One region of the Mesorhizobium sp. ES1-6 genome, then DNA from elsewhere that is predicted to be linked to it. Evidence: predicted binding sites of a transcription regulator. Region 1 holds the regulator's gene; each other region holds the start of a gene.
The links. The regulator LexA, encoded in region 1, represses DNA repair genes until DNA is damaged. The targets are predictions, from matches to a motif close to TGTTCNNNNTGTGTTCNG.
Positions count from the first base shown of each region.

Region 2: a site for LexA is predicted at 2,501-2,518, ahead of LB564_RS17855 (YifB family Mg chelatase-like AAA ATPase). Genes of this name have one in related genera too.
Region 3: a site for LexA is predicted at 4,998-5,015, ahead of LB564_RS09310 (ImuA family protein). Genes of this name have one in related genera too.

Region 1 covers NZ_JAIUGU010000001.1:487,035-493,016, reverse strand. Annotated here, with positions in the region: gene gltX (glutamate--tRNA ligase) at 1-861, opposite strand, end outside; gene LB564_RS02630 (ComEC/Rec2 family competence protein) at 965-3,430, shown strand; gene lexA (transcriptional repressor LexA) at 3,424-4,167, opposite strand; gene LB564_RS02620 (GntR family transcriptional regulator) at 4,553-5,326, opposite strand; gene LB564_RS02615 (ABC transporter substrate-binding protein) at 5,480-5,982, shown strand, end outside.
Region 2 covers NZ_JAIUGU010000006.1:308,186-314,167, reverse strand. Annotated here, with positions in the region: gene LB564_RS17860 (malate synthase G) at 1-855, shown strand, start outside; gene LB564_RS17855 (YifB family Mg chelatase-like AAA ATPase) at 878-2,410, opposite strand; partial or broken gene LB564_RS17850 (methyltransferase domain-containing protein) at 2,649-2,951, opposite strand; gene gshB (glutathione synthase) at 3,153-4,097, opposite strand; gene LB564_RS17840 (glycosyltransferase family 2 protein) at 4,312-5,547, shown strand; gene LB564_RS17835 (GtrA family protein) at 5,544-5,930, shown strand.
Region 3 covers NZ_JAIUGU010000003.1:124,366-130,347, reverse strand. Annotated here, with positions in the region: gene acnA (aconitate hydratase AcnA) at 1-1,737, opposite strand, end outside; gene ccmA (heme ABC exporter ATP-binding protein CcmA) at 2,019-2,624, shown strand; gene ccmB (heme exporter protein CcmB) at 2,818-3,483, shown strand; gene ccmD (heme exporter protein CcmD) at 3,616-3,789, shown strand; gene LB564_RS09320 (DsbE family thiol:disulfide interchange protein) at 3,786-4,367, shown strand; gene LB564_RS09315 (metallopeptidase family protein) at 4,439-4,861, opposite strand; gene LB564_RS09310 (ImuA family protein) at 5,039-5,982, shown strand, end outside.

The sequences.
Region 1 (5,982 bases):
GGAGATCATGTCCTTGATCGACATGATCTCGTCGTCGCCATGGCTCCAGCCCAGGCGCGCCAGGTAGTTGAGCAGCGCCTCCGGCAGGTAGCCCATGGCGCGATAGGCCTCGACACCGAGCGCGCCGTGCCGTTTAGACAGCTTGGCGCCATCGGCACCATGGATCAGCGGGATGTGCGACATCGACGGCACGTCCCAGCCCATGGCGTTGTAGATCACGCTCTGGCGGGCGGCGTTGGTCAGGTGGTCGTCGCCACGGATGATGTGGGTGACGCCCATGTCGTGATCGTCGACGACAACGGCATGCATGTAGGTCGGGTTGCCGTCCGACCGAAGGATGATGAAATCGTCGAGATCCTTGTTGGGAAAGCGCACCTCGCCCTGGACCCGGTCCTGCACCACCGTCTCGCCCTCGGTCGGCGCCTTGATGCGAATGGCGCCCTTGACGCCGACGGGTGCCTCCGACGGATCGCGGTCACGCCAGTGGCCGTTGTAGCGCGGCGGCAGGCCCTTGGCCCGCGCGGCCTCACGCATCGCCTCGAGTTCGGCTGGTGTCTCGTAGCTGTAATAGGCCTTGCCCAGGCGCACCAGTTCCTCGGCCACCTCGCGGTGGCGTGGCGCGCGCTCGAACTGGGAGACCGCATCCCCGTCCCACGACAGGCCGAGCCAAGTCAGCCCGTCGAGAATGGCCGCGGTGGCTGCATCCGTGGAGCGTTCGCGATCGGTGTCCTCGATGCGTAGCAGCATCGTGCCGCCGGTGTGCTTGGCATAGAGCCAGTTGAACAGCGCCGTGCGCGCGCCGCCAATGTGCAGATAGCCGGTCGGCGAGGGGGCAAAACGGGTGATGACCTTGTCGGACATGGAACTCTCGGAAAACGTCTGAAGCGGGGTGCGGCGTGCGCGGACTTTCGCGCGTCGCGCGTTCATGTAGCATAGGGCGTCGAGGGTGCAAGGGGCAGACCCGATGGCTGGACGGAGCCGGGGCTCGGAACAGGGCGAGGACGCCATTGTCGGCGTCAGCGAACGATCCCTGTTTGCCAATCCCGCGCTCGCACCATCGGCGCCGGCGGCACCGCCTGTATCGCGCCCTGGCGAGCAGTCCTTGCCCGAGGGCATCAACGCGCCGGTCACCGTGTCCAGAACCGGTGCGATCGCTCGCTTGCGACGTCATCTCGGCCGCCTTTCATGGCCGCAAATACAGGCGGGCGTGGCTTCGGCGGCCACGCTGGAGCTCGATCGCGGCATCGCATTCCTGTTGGTGCCGGTGTTCCTGGCCACGGGCGTCATCGTCTATTTCTCGATGGCGGCCGAACCTGGGTTCGTCCAGCCCATCGCCGCCGTCGTGCTGATGGCTCTCTGTGCGGTCGCCTCGCGATCCTGGCCCAGGACCCATCTATGTCTGATGGCCGCGCTGCTCTGCGCCCTTGGCGTGCTCGCCGCCAAGGTCGAGACGTGGCGGGCGGGGACGCCGATGCTTGGCTCTGAAATCGCCACGCAGGTGACCGGCCGAGTGGTGTCGCTCGACTATATGGAGACCGGACGTATCCGGTTGACCATCGACGTGACGTCGACCGCCCGGCCGAAATTGCGCTATGCACCGGAACGGGTTCGCATTTCCGCCGCCAAGATACCGGCCGGCGTGAAGGCCGGTTCGCTGGTGAGCGGCTACGCCAGGCTGTTGCCGCCGACCGGTCCGGTGCGCCCGGACAGTTATGATTACTCCTTCGACAGCTATTTCGCTGGGATCGGCGGCAGCGGCTTCTTCATGGGAACGCCAAGGATCGTTCCCGACGACGACGAGGCGCCGCTGTGGTCCCGCCTTGCCTCGTCGGTCGAAAATACCAGGCAGGACATCGCTGACCACATCAGAGCCAGTGTCGGTGGCGCCGAGGGTGAGATCGCGGCGGCGCTGATGGTCGGGGTGCGCGCGGGCATTCCTGATGAAATCAACGAAGCCATGCGGCGGACAGGCATCTATCACATCATTTCCATTTCCGGACTGCACATGGCGCTGGTCGCGGGCACCATGATGATGCTGATGCGCGGCGTATTCGCGCTGTTTCCGGATTTTTCCTCACGCCGCCCGGTCAAGAAGTACGCCGCCGCCGCCGCGCTTTTCTCGATCGCGGCCTATCTCGTCATCTCGGGTGTCGTCGTCGCCGCCGAGCGCAGCTTCATCATGCTGGCCGTGATGTTGATCGCCGTTCTGTTCGACCGGGCGGCGCTGACAATGCGCAACCTGGCAATCTCGGCCATTGCCGTCATCGCGGTGTCCCCGCACGAGGTCGTGGGTCCGAGTTTCCAGATGTCTTTCGCGGCGACCGCGGCGCTGGTCGGCGCTTATGCGGGCTGGGCGGATCACCATGCGGGAAAGACGAGGCCACCGGCGCCAAAGCGATCCCTGGCTGGGTTCCTGACGCGAAAACTCCTTTTGGGGGCAGGCGGACTGGCCATGACGTCCATCATCGCCGGCAGCGCCACGGCGCTGTTTGCGATCTGGCATTTCCAGCGGGTGTCGCCGCTCAGCCTGTTCGCCAATCTGGCCGTCATGCCGATCGTGTCGGTCGTGATGTTCCTGGCCGTCGCCAGTGCGTTGCTGATGCCGTTCGGACTGGATTGGCCGGCTCTTTACCTCATGGGCAAAGGCCTGACGGCGATGATTGCCGTATCGGCGTGGATATCGGAGCGCTCGCCAATCGATGGTGTCGGGTTGATTTCGCGGCAATCCGTGCTGCTGGTGACCGTCGCATTGGTCATCGCGACGATGGCGACGACCCGGCTGCGGCTCGCGGCACTGCCATTCGCGCTTGCCAGCTTGTTGACTGTGTCGGATACGCGCACCCCCGATGTGCTGATCTCGGAAGATGCGCGGCTGGTCGCGCTGCCGATCGGCGGCGGCGAACTCGCGGTCAACCGGGCTCGCCCGAACGAATTCACCGTCGACAACTGGAAACGCGCGCTCACATCCGAAGCCATCGTCGTACCGGAGATGTTCGACAAGGCAGGTGGGCAATTCGCCATCGCCGATGCGGTAAACCTGCCGGCGGGAGCGCCGTTCTATTGCACCGAAGGCGTCTGTATCGCTCGACACCCGTCCGGTGCGATCATAGCGCATGTCGAAGACCGCAAGGACACCTGGAAGGCCTGCGCGTTCGCCGACCTCATCGTCGTCAATGACGCGACCGCCTACGATGCCTGCCACAATCCGCTGGTTCTCGTCGTCACCAAACGGCAGCTCGCCCGCAAGGGAAGTGCCGCGGTCTTCTTCGATCCTCGGTCGGCCACGACCCCGGCCAAGATCGAATTCGCCGTCGACCAACCATACCGGCCCTGGCATGAGCAACGAAAATTCTCACGCGAGGCGAGGGGACTGCCGCCCTATAAAAAGCCCGACAAGCCCGACAAGCCCGATGGCAAACAGGCTCAGTAGCGCCTGATCAAGCCGACCAGCCTGCCTTGCACCTTGACCCTGTCCGGCCCGAAAATGCGGGTTTCATAGGCCGGATTGGCGGCTTCGAGGGCGATCGAGGCGCCTTTGCGGCGGAACCGCTTCAGCGTCGCTTCCTCCTCGTCGACCAGCGCCACGATGATTTCGCCTGGGCTTGCCGTATCGGCATTGCGGATGATGACCGTGTCGCCGTCGAAGATGCCGGCCTCGATCATCGAGTCGCCCTTGACTTCCAGCGCATAGTGCTCGCCGCCCATGATCATATCCGGCGGCACCGAGATCGTATGCGTCTGATGCTGGATGGCGTCGATCGGCACACCGGCGGCGATACGGCCCATGACCGGGATGGACACGGCTGAAACCGCATCGTCGTCATTGCCGGCCGCGGGCAGTCGCGAAGGTGCGGCCGCCGGCTTGATCTGGCGACCGAGATTGTTTTGACCCAGGCTGCCCTGGATGACGCTTGGCGAGAATTTCTTTGCCGCGTTGAGGCCGGGCGCGATCGAATCCGGCAGCCGCAGCACTTCCAGCGCACGCGCCCGATTGGGTAGCCGCCGGATAAAGCCGCGTTCCTCCAGCGCCGTGATCAGGCGATGGATCCCCGATTTGGAGGCAAGATCGAGCGCTTCTTTCATCTCGTCGAAGGACGGCGGTATGCCGCTTTCCTTGAGGCGTTCGTGGATGAACATCAGCAGTTCATGTTGCTTGCGTGTCAGCATGGCGCGGCCCCCAAGGCATTGAACAACGGTCTGATTCAGAATCGAAAAACAAACCCAGAACAAACACTATCTGTTCCAGTTGTGTTCTGCAACCGTTTAAAGTTTAGTGAATTTGTTAAGGCGTCAGAAGCTTTTGGCTCGCGACTGCGGCCGGCAGACGACCTTTCGTTTCCGCATGGGCCTTGAAATCGTTATGGTTAATGGCTTGCGGCCTAACCCTGAAGGAGGCTTGGCGCCAGCCCTTTCGAAGGATCCAGGTAAGAGGCTCCAGCAAGTGTTCGTGCCATCTCCGGCGGAACGAAACGAAATCAAAACGCCAACGGCCGGCAAGCCGCTCACGGGCGGCCTTTATTCCTGAAGCGTCGGCCGGTGCACGGGCCCGACATCATCCGGCGACAGCCTTCAAGCTGCCGGCGCGGGCGGCGTATTTGGTCGCGCTACTGTCTTCGCTGTGGACATAGACATGCAGCGTGTAGCCGATATGGGCCGTCATCAGCGCCTTGGCCCGTTCGACGTCACGATCGAGTGCCGCTTCCATGATCGCGGTGTGATGCTCGATGGCAATCGCTTCGCGCAATGCCTCCATCGCCTCCTCATAGCCATCCTTGAGGCCAGCCGCGGCCCGTAATGTCGGCGCCAGGCCAAGAAAGCGATGATGCCGGCGTAGCTGATCCGAGATTGTCGAGCGGAAACGCATCAGCCAGTTGCATGTGGCGGCGCTCAGCAGCGCCGCATGGAAAGCCTCGTGGTTCTCGTCCCATTTGTCGACGGCCGCATCCGAGGGATCGTCGACCGCGGTCTTGCAACGGGAGAGCCGGTAGTGGGCGGTGACAACGGCATCCTCCCATTCCTTGCCGCCTTTCTCCATCGATTCGAGGAACAAGGGGATCTCGACCACCATCCTGGCGCGCGCCAGATCCTCCAGTTCGGCCCGCGATACGGGAGCGACTGTAAAACCACGGTTGCTGATGGCGGTGACAAGGCGTTCGGCCTCGAGCCGCGACAAGGCTTCGCGCAACGGCGTCCAGCCGACGCCATAGGTGCCGCGCAACGCGCTCAGCTTGAGGGGCGCGCCGGGCATGAGGCGCGTGGTCAGGATATCCCGACGCAACAGCTGATAGGCTGCCTCCGTTTTCGTGGAGTTCGTCTCATCCTGCATCGCGGTCCATCCGTCGTCCGGCAAAGAGAAATTATATATGATGTCCGACCGTGGCAAGAATTATATATAATGTTTGACAGGGGACGGCCGACTGACCATGATCGTTGCAGTAGCCGCGCTGCAAGCGGCGCTGATCAAATCTGGGAGGACATGATGTTGAAGTCGAAATCCGCTTGGGTGTCGGGTTTGTTCCTGGCTGGCGCGTTGATGGTGAGCGCCGGCAGTGCCGCCGCCGATCAGATCCGCATCGGCATTGCCAATTTCGGAGAACATCCGCAGCTCAACGCCGCCATAGCCGGCTTCAAGAAGGCGCTGACGGACAACGGCTTCGTCGAAGGCAAGGACGTCGTTTATACGGAGAGCCATACCAATTTCGATGCATCGCTGGTGCCGCAGATGATCGCCAAGCTGCAGGCCGAGCAGCCCAAGCTGATCTACACCATCACCACGCCGGTTTCGCAGATCGCCAAGAAGGCGCTCGCCGGTTCCGGCATTCCGATCGTCTTTTCCGCGGTCACCGATCCGGTGGCGGCCAAGCTGGTGCCCTCATGGGACGCCGGAGACGAAGGCATGACCGGCGCCAGCGATCTGCAGGACGTCGCCGCGGTGATGGCCTTCACCAAGAAGTTGCTGCCCAACGCCAAGCGCTTCGGCGT
Region 2 (5,982 bases), on a different contig from region 1:
GAGGCGATCCGCGCGGCACGCGAGCGCGTGGTGTTCATCAACACCGGTTTCCTCGACCGCACCGGCGACGAGATCCACACCTCGATGGAAGCCGGCCCGATGATCCGCAAGGGCGACATGAAGCAGGCCGCCTGGATTTCCGCCTACGAGGCCTGGAATGTCGATATGGGCTTGGAATGCGGCCTCGCTGGCCACGCCCAGATAGGCAAGGGCATGTGGGCGATGCCGGATTTGATGGCGGCGATGCTGGAACAGAAGATCGCCCATCCCAAGGCCGGCGCCAACACCGCCTGGGTGCCGTCGCCGACGGCGGCGACCCTGCACGCCACGCATTATCAAAAGGTCGATGTCCATGCCGTCCAGGCGGCGTTGAAGAGCCGGCCGAAGGCCAAGCTCGACGATATATTGTCGGTGCCGGTGGCCGTGCGGCCGAACTGGACGCCCGACGAGATCCAGCGCGAGCTCGACAACAACGCGCAGGGCATTCTGGGTTACGTCGTGCGCTGGATCGACCAGGGCGTCGGCTGCTCCAAGGTGCCCGACATCAACGATGTCGGTCTGATGGAAGACCGCGCCACGCTGCGCATCTCCTCGCAGCACATCGCCAACTGGCTGCGCCACAAAGTGTGCACGGAAATCCAGGTGCGGGATTCGCTGCAACGCATGGCGGCGATCGTCGATCTGCAAAATGTCGGCGACCCGCTCTATCAGCCCATGGCCGCCGACTTCGACAAGTCCATCGCCTTCCAGGCCGCATGCGACCTGGTGTTCAAGGGAACGAGCCAGCCGAATGGCTACACCGAGCCGGTGCTGCACGCGCGGCGGCTCGAGCTGAAAGCGCGCGATAGAGCCTGAAAAGCAGGACGGCCCAAAGCGCCTACGCCGCCTGCGCCACGCGCTCCGCACTCATCCGGTAGGAAATCGCCTCGGCCAGATGGATGCGGCCGACGGTTTCGCTGGCATCGAGGTCGGCCAGCGTTCGTGCCACTTTCAGCACGCGGTGATAGGCCCGCGCCGAAAAAGCGAGTTTTTCGCTGGCATCCTTGAGCAGCGACAGGCCTGCCGCATCCGGCATCGCGATTGTCTCGATGATTGCCGGAGAACAATGCGCATTGGTGGTGGCGCTGCTGACGCCGAGCCGCTCGAAACGCTCGCGCTGGAGGGCGCGGGCGCGGCCGACGCGCAGTGCAACGTCCGCGCTCTTCTCCGCCCGGTCGGGCCGGATCAGGTCGCTGGCCGAAACCGCCGGCACTTCGATCCTGAGATCGATGCGGTCGAGCAGCGGGCCGGAGATGCGCGCCTGATAGTCGGTGCGGCAGCGTTCGCCGCGCAGGCAGCGATAGCCGGGCTCGCCGGCCATGCCGCAGCGGCACGGGTTCATCGCCGCCACCAGCTGGATGCGCGCCGGATAGGTGACGCGGTGGTTGGCGCGCGCGATCATGCAGTCGCCGGTCTCCAGCGGCTGGCGCAACGCATCGAGCGTTTGCGGCGTGAATTCGGGGAATTCGTCGAGGAACAGCACGCCATGATGGGCAAGCGACACTTCGCCCGGCCGCGCACGCAGGCCGCCGCCGACCATCGCCGCCATCGAGGCCGAATGATGCGGCGCCCGGAACGGCCGCCGATCAGTCAGCTTGCCTTCGCCGAGTTCGCCCGCCACCGAGGCGATCATCGAGACCTCCAGCAATTCCTTCGGCGCCAGCGGCGGCAGGATCGACGGCAGCCGCTGCGCCAGCATCGATTTGCCTGAACCTGGCGGGCCGATCATCAGCAGATTGTGGCCACCGGCGGCGGCCACTTCCAGCGCCCGCTTGGCCGTCTCCTGGCCCTTGATGTCGGCAAGGTCGGGCAGGTCGCGCGGCGCGGCGCGGATGCCGGCTTCGGGGCGCGACAGCACCTGCGTGCCGCGGAAATGATTGGCGATCGCAATCAGGCTGCGCGGCGCGAGGATATCAAAATCTTTTCCCGCCCAAGCCGCTTCCGGCCCGCAGGCGAAGGGACAGATCAGCCCCTTGCCCTCGGCATTGGCACCGATCGCCGCCGGCAAGGCGCCGGCCACCGCCGTGATCGTGCCATCGAGCGACAGTTCGCCCAGCACGACATAGCCGGCCAGCATGTCGCCCGGAATGGCGCCAAGTGCCGCCATCAGGCCGAGCGCGATCGGCAAATCGTAGTGGCTGCCTTCCTTCGGCAGGTCGGCCGGAGCGAGGTTGACCGTCACCTTCTTCGACGGCATCGACAGGCCTGACGCATGCAGCGCCGCCTGCACCCGCTCGCGGCTTTCGGCCACCGCCTTGTCGGGCAGGCCGACGATATGCATGTTAACCTTGCCGGGCGCGATCATCACCTGCACGTCGACCGGCACGGCCTCGATGCCCTGGAAAGCGACCGTACGAACCCGCGCCACCATGTTTTGCCCCCGGATGCGGCTCGTCTTGGCCCGTGTGAACAGGCCGCGAGCGGTGTCAACGCAAGACAACCACAGATTTCAGCCCAAGGCAAGAACAATACAGGAACAAAGAGGACGCCGCGCACGGTCGGATGGACTTTTCGCCTGCTGCGCACGCAACAAGCCTCGCCGTGTTCGCGACCTCCCCGGAAGACGAGCCTCACCGGATGCCGGGCGGGCGCCTCGAGGACGCGCGGGGTCACGACGGCCTCGCCGCCAGGAAAGTATTCCACCCCCGCTCCTTCCTGCCGACGCGGAAGGCGTGGCTGAGAAGCTCCATGCCGGCGGCCTCGATGCGAGTCGCGAAGGCGTCCCTACGCCAGTCGACCGTATGGTATCTGCCGCCCGTTTCGCCTTCGCCTTCGCGCATCGAGACGACAAAGGCGCCACCGGGCCGCAAGGAGCGCGCAATCTTCGCCAGAACCTGGTCGATCTGGTCGCGCGGCACATGGATCAGCACGGCGAGCGCCACCACCCCGTCGTAGGGACCGCCAAGCTCGTTGCGGCGCGCCTGCCACGCCTGGCCGGGATGCACAGGTTTTCGACCAAATCAGGAACATCACCGGAACCGGTAATCGCTTCGGTTGCATCGCGATTTGTACGCGGTTGCAAAAAGCGGAACATGGTTAAAACAAAGTGAAAACGGCTGCTCAGCCTGGCATGAGCGCCGAGCAATATGCCAAACCCTCATAGGCTGTAAGCGCTATTTCCCGCGCTTGGCCTCCACCGCGTCCCAGAACAGGCTGGCGATGTCGGCGCCTCCGAAGCGTGCGACTTCGCGCACGCCGGTCGGCGAGGTAACGTTGATCTCGGTCATGTAGTCGCCGATGACGTCGATGCCGACCAGGATGAAGCCGCGTTCCTTCAGCGACGGTCCGATGCGGGCGCAGATCTCGCGCTCGCGTGTCGTCAACTCGGTCTTCTCGGCGCGGCCGCCGACATGCATGTTGGAGCGCGAATCGTGCTCGGCCGGCACCCTGTTGATGGCGCCGACCGCCTCGCCATCGATGAGGATGATGCGCTTGTCGCCCTTGCGCACGTCCTTCAGATAGCGCTGCACGATATAGGGCTCGCGCGACAGCTGGGCGAACATTTCGAGCAGCGAGGCGAGGTTGCGGTCGTCTTCCTTGAGATGGAAGATGCCGGCGCCGCCATTGCCGTAGAGCGGCTTGACGATGATGTCGCCAAACTCCTTGCGGAAGGCGGCCACCTCCAGCGGATCCTTGGTGATCAGCGTCTCCGGCATCAGGTCCGGGAATTCGGTGACGAAGATCTTTTCGGGGCTGTTGCGCACCCAGGCCGGGTCGTTGACGACCAGCGTCTTCGGATGGATGCGCTCGAGCATGTGCGTGGTGGTGATGTAGTTCATGTCGAAGGGCGGATCCTGGCGCAGCAGGATCACGTCCATCTCCGACAGGTCGGTGCGCACCTTGTCGCCCAGCGTGTAATGGTTGCCCTTCTCGTCGCGCACCTGCATCTCCTCGATGCGGGCAAACACCTTGCCGTCGCGCAGCGACAGCCGGTCGGGCGTGTAGTGAAACAATTGATGGCCGCGCCGCTGCGCTTCCAGCGACAGCGCGAACGAGGTGTCGCCGGCGATCGACACGGTGGAGACATGGTCCATCTGGACGGCGATTTTCAGCTTCATGGCGGATCCCCAGCGCAGTCGACGCAAGCGATATAAGGGTCGCGGCGCCTTCTGCCAATCGCAGGTTTTGAACATTGCGATCAGCCAGACGTGCCGGCCGTTACAGACAAGGCGAGAACGCATGTCATCGCTTTCTTAAGCCTTATCGGACAAGATCGGCGCCGAAAACCCTGACGGCCGGTGCCGGACAGGGTGTCTCCGTTGGACAACGATCATGAACGCGCTCACTGCCGTCCGCGCAGCCTCCTCCCAGCAGCTCGAACTCACCATCCTGATGCCGTGTCTCAACGAGGCCGAGACGCTGGCCGTTTGCATTGGCAAGGCCAGGGCATTTCTCGACAAGACCGGAATCCCGGGTGAGGTGCTGATCGCCGACAATGGCAGCAACGACGGCTCTCAGGAGATTGCCGCGCAAGGCGGCGCCCGTGTCGTCCCGGTCGCGCAAAAGGGCTATGGCGCGGCACTTCTGGGCGGCATCGCCGCCGCCAGGGGGCGCTTCATCATCATGGGCGACGCCGATGACAGCTATGATTTCGGTGCGCTGGAGACATTCGTGGCGCGGCTGCGCGGCGGCGCCGACCTGGTCATGGGCAACCGCTTCCGGGGCGGCATCGAGGCCGGCGCCATGCCGCCGCTGCATCGGTATCTCGGCAATCCGGTGCTTAGTTTCGTCGGCCGGCTGTTCTTCAGCATCAAGACGGGGGATTTCCACTGCGGCCTGCGCGGCTTCAATGCCGACAGCATCCGCAAGCTCGATCTGCAGACGACCGGCATGGAATTCGCCAGCGAAATGGTGGTGCGCAGCGCGCTTGCCGGCCTGCGTATCGAGGAAGTACCGACCACGCTCAAGCCGGACGGCCGCAGCCGGCCGCCGCATCTGCGGACCTGGCGCGACGGCTGGCGGCATCTCAAATTCCTGCTGGTCTACAATCCGCGCTGGATGTTCTTTATCCCGGGCGCGGTGCTTTCCGGCCTTGGCTCGCTGTTTGCCGCCCTGCTGGTGTTCGGCCCCTTGCGGGTGGTCGACAATCTTTCGCTCGATCTCAACACCTTCGTCGCCGCCTGCTTCATGGTCGTCACCGGCATCCAGCTCATCACCTTCGGCGCCATTTCGAGATACTATGCCGAGATCACCGGCATCCTGCCGCGCAGCCGCGGGTCCGACTGGCTGACCAGGACCATCAGCACCGACCGCCTCGCCGCCAATGCCGGCATCTGCTTTGCCGCTGGCCTGCTGTTCTGCCTCTATGCCGTCATGCGCTGGGCCCACCTCAATTTCGGCCCGTTGAATGATTCCGAAATCCCGCGCATCGTCGTCCTCGGCCTCAGCCTGATCGTCATTTCGTTTCAGGCCTTCTTTTCGGCTTTCCTGCTCGGGGTCCTGGAAATACCGGTCAAGCGGCTGAAGGCAGGCCAGTTCCAGGAAACGCCGGCCCGCGAGGAACCGTGACCGACCTCGTCCAGACACGGCTGTTCCGCTTCCTGACGGTTGGCGTGGCCGCCGCGTTGCTTCTGTTTGCCCTGTCGTGGCTGCTGGTCTCGCTCGGCCTCTCGCCCTTCCTGGGCAGCCTGCTTGCTTACGCGCTCACGGTTGCCGTTGCGTATTGGGCGCAACGAGGCTGGACCTTTGGCGGGCAGCACGATCATGCTCGTGCCTTGCCCCGCTATCTGGCGGTGCAAGCGGGGTGCGCGGTCTTTTCCGGCGCCGTCTCCCATACAGCGGTAGCGTATCTCGGCATGTCCGCGCTCGCCATGTCGGCGCTGATGACGGTCGCGACCAGTACGCTGAGCTATATCCTGTCCTCGCTTTGGGTTTTCCCGATGCGCGCCTGAGCAGGCTCAGGGAAACGCCGGGATGGCCGCCTTCTTGTCTTGCTCGATTCCA
Region 3 (5,982 bases), on a different contig from region 1:
CTTGTCGTCGCCGAGCGGCTCCGTGGTGAGGTCCTTGGTAACCGTGCCGGCCAGCGCGTGCGCGACGACCAGCGGCGGCGACGCCAGATAGTTGGCCTGCACATCGGGCGAGACGCGGCCTTCGAAGTTGCGGTTGCCGGAGAGCACCGCGGCGGCGATCAAACCCTTGTCGTTGATGGTCTTGGAGATCGGCGCCGGCAGCGGGCCGGAATTGCCGATGCAGGTGGTGCAGCCGAAGCCGACCAGGTTGAAGCCGATCTGGTCGAGTTCCTTCTGCAGGCCCGACTTCTCCAGATATTCGGCCACCACCTGGCTGCCGGGGGCCAGCGAGGTTTTCACCCACGGCTTCTGCTTCAAACCGAGGCGGTTGGCGTTGCGGGCAAGCAGCCCGGCGCCGATCAGCACCGATGGATTCGAGGTGTTGGTGCACGAGGTGATGGCGGCGATGACGACGTCGCCATGGCCGAGATCATGGTCGGTGCCTTCGACGGCGTAGCGCTTGGAGATTTCCGCGGCCTTCTTGTACTCGGTATCCATCGCCTTGGCGAAGCCAGCCGGAATGCCTTCGAGCGCGACACGGCCTTCCGGACGCTTGGGGCCGGCCATCGACGGCACGACGCTGTCGAGTTCCAGTTCGAGCAGGGCGGTGAAGACCGGGTCGGCGGAACCGGCCTCGCGCCACATGCCTTGCGCCTTGGCATAGGCTTCGACCAGGGCGATACGGCTTTCCTCGCGGCCCGACATTGTGAGGTAGCGAATGGTTTCCGAATCGACCGGGAAGAAGCCGCAGGTGGCGCCGTATTCGGGCGCCATGTTGCCGATGGTGGCGCGGTCGGCCAGCGTCATGTTGGAGAGGCCAGGGCCGAAGAACTCGACGAACTTGCCGACGACGCCCTTCTTGCGCAGCATCTGGGTGACGGTGAGCACAAGGTCGGTGGCGGTGACGCCCTCCTTGAGCTTGCCGGTGAGGCGGAAGCCGATAACTTCGGGCAGCAGCATGGAGACCGGCTGGCCGAGCATGGCCGCCTCGGCCTCGATGCCGCCGACGCCCCAGCCGAGCACGCCAAGGCCGTTGATCATGGTGGTGTGCGAATCGGTGCCGACGCAGGTGTCGGGATAGGCCGTCGTTTCGCCGTCCTCGGTGTTGGTCCACACCACCTGGCCGAGATATTCGAGGTTGACCTGGTGGCAGATGCCTGTGCCGGGCGGCACGACGCGGAAGTTGCGGAACGCCTGCTGGCCCCATTTCAGGAACTTGTAGCGCTCTTCGTTGCGCTCATATTCGAGCTCGACATTGCGGGCGAAGGCCATCGGCGTGCCGAACTCGTCAACGATGACGGAATGGTCGATGACGAGGTCGACCGGCACCAGCGGGTTGATCTTCTGCGGGTCGCCGCCGAGCGAAGCCATGGCGTCGCGCATCGCGGCAAGGTCGACCACGGCCGGGACGCCGGTGAAATCCTGCATCAGGACGCGGGCCGGGCGATAGGCGATCTCGACGCCGGCGGTGCCCTTGTCGGTCAGCCAGCCGGCCACCGCCTGGATGCTCTCCTTGGTGACAGAGCGGCCATCCTCGTTGCGCAGCAGGTTTTCCAGCAGCACCTTCATCGAATAAGGCAGCTGGGCAATGCCGGTGAGGCCGTTCTTCTCGGCCTCGACGAGGTCGAAATAGACATACTCGGCGTCGCCCGCTTTCAGCGTGCGGCGGCAATTGAAACTGTCGAGGGATTTTGACACGTGCGATCCTTGTCTGTTCAGCCTGAAAGGGAACGGACGCCGATGGCATGCAATCACGCGCAAAGGTGCGGGTACGGCCATTTCCGCTGTCCGCTCCCAAGCAACCCGAGCCGTTCAAGGCGGCGCGTGCGCTGGTTCGGCGCTAATTCTGTTCCCGTGCCGACCGCTGGCACGGATGACCCGCATATAGAGAATTTTCTGGAATAGTTCTAGACAGTTGCAAAGCAAATTTGTGCGATGCGGCAGCGACCGTGCCGCTTCGTTCGAGGGACAGGCAAGGGATGCGGCTGATCGCCGAAAATCTGGGCGGCGAGCGCGGCGGCGAGCCGGTGTTTTCCGGCATCGGGTTTGCGTTGGAGGCCGGGCAGGCGCTGGTCGTGACCGGGCCGAACGGTTCGGGCAAATCGACCTTGCTCAGGGTGGTCGCCGGCCTGTTGCCGAAGATGCAAGGCCGGCTGCTGCTCGAGGGCGGCGGCGACGAATTTCCCTCGATCGCCTCTGCCTGCCACTATCTCGGCCACCAGAACGCAATGAAGACGGCGCTGAGCGTGGCGGAGAATTTGCGCTTCTGGCGGGCGTTTCAAGGCGAAGGCCGGCTCGATGTCGAGGAGGCGCTGGAAACGGTCGGACTGGGCGGCATCGGCCATCTGCCGTTCGGCTATCTCTCGACCGGGCAAAGGCGCCGCGCGGCGATCGCCAAGCTCCTGGTCAGCCATAGGCCGCTGTGGCTGCTGGATGAGCCGACGGCAGGTCTGGACAAGGCTTCGGAGGGGCGGTTCGCGGGGTTGATGCGCGGGTATTGCGCGGAAGGCGGAATGATCGTGGCGGCGACGCACCTGCCGCTGGGATTGGAGGGGACAGAGTTGAGAATGGGGGAAACGGGTTGATGACAGTGCGAGGCGCCCCCCTCTGCCCTGCCGGGCATCTCCCCCTCAAGGGGGGAGATTGGCAGCTTCAACGTTACGCCAATCTTTCACCTGTTGTGATTGGCGAAAGCCGAGATGACATCCAATCTCCCCCCTTGCGGGGGAGATGGCCGGCAGGCCAGAGGGGGGGGCCTGGGCGCAGGCATCTCAAATCATGCTAAGCCTCTTCGCCCGCGACATCCGCCTCAATATCCGCGCCGGCGGCGGCGCGCTGACCGGGGTCATCTTCTTCCTCGCCGTCATCGCCACCATTCCGTTCGGCGTCGGCCCGGACCTCAAGCTGCTTGCCCGCATCGGTCCGGCGATCCTGTGGATCGGCGCGCTGCTTGCCTGCCTGCTCGGGCTCGACCGGCTGTTCCAGGCCGACCGCGAGGATGGCTCGCTCGACCTCTTGGTGCTCGGCCACGACCGCCACATGCTGGCGCTGACGGTGCTGGTGAAATGCGTCGCGCATTGGGCGGGCAGCGTCCTGCCGCTGGTGATCGCCGCTCCCCTGCTCGGCCTGTTCATGAATATGGAACCGCTCGCCATCGGCGCCACGGCGTTGACGCTTCTGGTCGGCACGCCGGCCATCACCTTCATCGGCGCCGTGGGCGCGGCGGTGGCGGTGGCGCTGCCGCGTGGCGGTCTCCTGATCTCGGTGCTGGTGCTGCCGCTGACCATCCCGGTGCTGATCTTCGGCGTCTCGGCGAGCTATGGCGCGACGGCCAATCCCGATCCGTTCCTGCAGCCTTTCCTCATTCTTGCCGCGCTGACCATGTTTCTTGGCGTGCTGGGGCCGACCGCGGCGGCGCTGGCGCTGCGCCATGGGACGGATTGAGGCGGCCACGAGCGGCGGAGGCTGCGGCGCGGCGGCCGATTGCGCGGCCCGTGGCGCGAGGTTAAGGGAAGGCATGAGCGAGCGCAGCGAACGGATCGGGTTGGCGGGCGGCAGGCCAGGAAGGCGGCCGGCATGAGCCCGCACGCACTCTACGTCACCGCCGCCTATGCCATCACGGCAATCGTGCTGGCCGGACTGATCGGCTGGATTCTCATCGACCAGCGGGCACGCAAGCGCGAACTCGCCGAGCTCGAGGCGGCCGGCGTGCGCCGCCGTTCCGACAAGACCAAGGCGGGAAAACCGTGAGCAGCGAAATCGAAACGCCGACGCCGGCCCGTCGCCGCCTGTTCGTGTTCTTGCCGCTGCTGGTCTTCCTCGGCCTGGCCGGACTGTTCCTGTCGCAGCTCTTGTCGGGACGCGATGTCTCGGAAGTGCCCTCGGCGCTCATCGGCCTGCCGGCGCCACGGACGAGCCTGCCGGCGCTGGAGGGGTCGAACCTGCCCGGACTCGACTCGAACGCTTTCGCCGGCAAGGTCACGCTGGTCAATGTCTTTGCGTCGTGGTGCGCGCCATGCCGGGAAGAGCACCCGGTGCTTCTGGGGCTGGCGCAGGACAAGCGGTTCACGATGGCGGCGCTGAATTACAAGGACCGGCCGGAAAATGCCCGCCGGTTCCTCGGCGATCTCGGCAATCCGTTCCAGGCGATCGGCGTCGACGAAGCCGGCCGCACGGCGATCGACTGGGGCGTCTATGGCGTGCCGGAGACCTTCCTCATCGGCAAGGATGGCAAGATAGCCTACAAGCATGTCGGGCCGCTGACGGCGGAGTCGGCGCGGACGCTGCTGCTGCCTCGGATCGAGAAGGCATTGGCGGCGCCGGGTTAGGCGCCCCTTCTTTCGTCATTCCAAGGGGAAGCAGGGAGCGGCGTAGACCCTGAGACGACGAAAAACCGAGGCTACTCCGCAGCCTCTTCGATCTTCTCCATGTCATCGTCCGACAGGCCGAAATGGTGGCCGATCTCGTGGATCAGCACGTGGGTGACGATGTCGCCCAGCGTCTCCTCGTTTTCGGCCCAGTAATCGAGCATGGCACGGCGGTAGAGCGTGATGCGGTTCGGGCCTTCGCCGGTCTGCGGGTTCCAGCGTTCGGCAATGCCGCGCCCCTCGAACAGGCCGAGCAGGTCGAACGGCGTTTCCAGCGACAGATCGTCCATGATTTCGTCGGTCGGGAATTCGGCGATCTGGATGACGATTTCGCCGGTCAGCTGGCGAAAATCCTCCGGCAGATGGGCGTAGGCCTCCAGGGCCAGGAACTCCAACTCTTCCATCGAGGGCGCGAGTTCGCCATGCCATGTGCGGGTCTTGTAGATGCGGGCCATGCTTTGTCCTTTGATCCCGGCATATAGGCGTTCGCACCGGTCGAGGCAAATATCCCCTATACGTCGGCGTTGCACAGCGGCAGGAATAAATTCCTTATGACTCTGCTTGACTCTTCCAGGCGCCTCTGGAATCTATGTGAACATAACAGGAACAATTGTGAGTGGAAGCTGACCGTCATGGCGATATCAGCCGTGGCGCGGGAGACTGTTTTTGCCCTGCGCCGCCAGATCGCGAAAATCGAGGGAACGCTGCCCGAGCGCCTGCAGGCGCCGGCGCGGGCGACCCTTGATGCCGACGCCGACGTTGGCCCCGGCGTCGATCTGACGATCGTCCGGCGCGGTCTTGCCGCCGCCTTGCCGGATGCTTTCCTGCCCATCGGCGTCGAGCGGCTCGATGCCGCGCTCGGCGGCGGCCTGCCGAAAGCCGCCCTGACCGAAATCCATGGGCTGGAAACACGCGATGCGGGAGCCGTGGCCGGCTTCGCTTTGTCGCTCGTCAGCCTGATCCTCAACCAGGCGCAAGGGTTGCCCATCCTGTGGATCGGGACATCGGAAATTTTCCACGAGGCCGGCTTTCCCTACGCCAGGGGGCTGCATGCCACCTTCGGCATCGAGCCCGGGCAATTGCTGTTTTCCGAGGCGCCAAGGCTCGTCGATGCACTGTGGGTCGCCGAGGAGGCGGCCCGCATGACCGCGCTTGCCGCCGTCATCCTGGAAATCCGCGGCAATCCGCAGCGGCTGGACCTGACCGCGACACGCCGCCTGCATGCGCGGGCGCAAGGCGCCGGCCGGCCGGTGGTCCTGCTGCGGCAGGCGGCCGGGCCGGAACCGACGGCGGCGCCTGTCCGTCTGATCGCCGCGTCGGCGCCGGCCGTGCCGCGCGAAACGATCGCTGGGCCGCTCGCCGGTTCGATCGGCCGCCCCGCCTTCACCATCAGCATCGGCAAGAGCCGCACGGCCCTGCCTGGACAATTCACACTGGAGTGGAACCCCGATGAACGCGGATTCGAAGAAAGAGGGGACAAGGAAAGACGGGCAGAGAATCCTGTCCCTGTGGTTTCCCTATCTGGCGGCCGAAAGGATCCTGCGGCAGCGGCTGGGGAAATCCTGGCGTTCCCGGC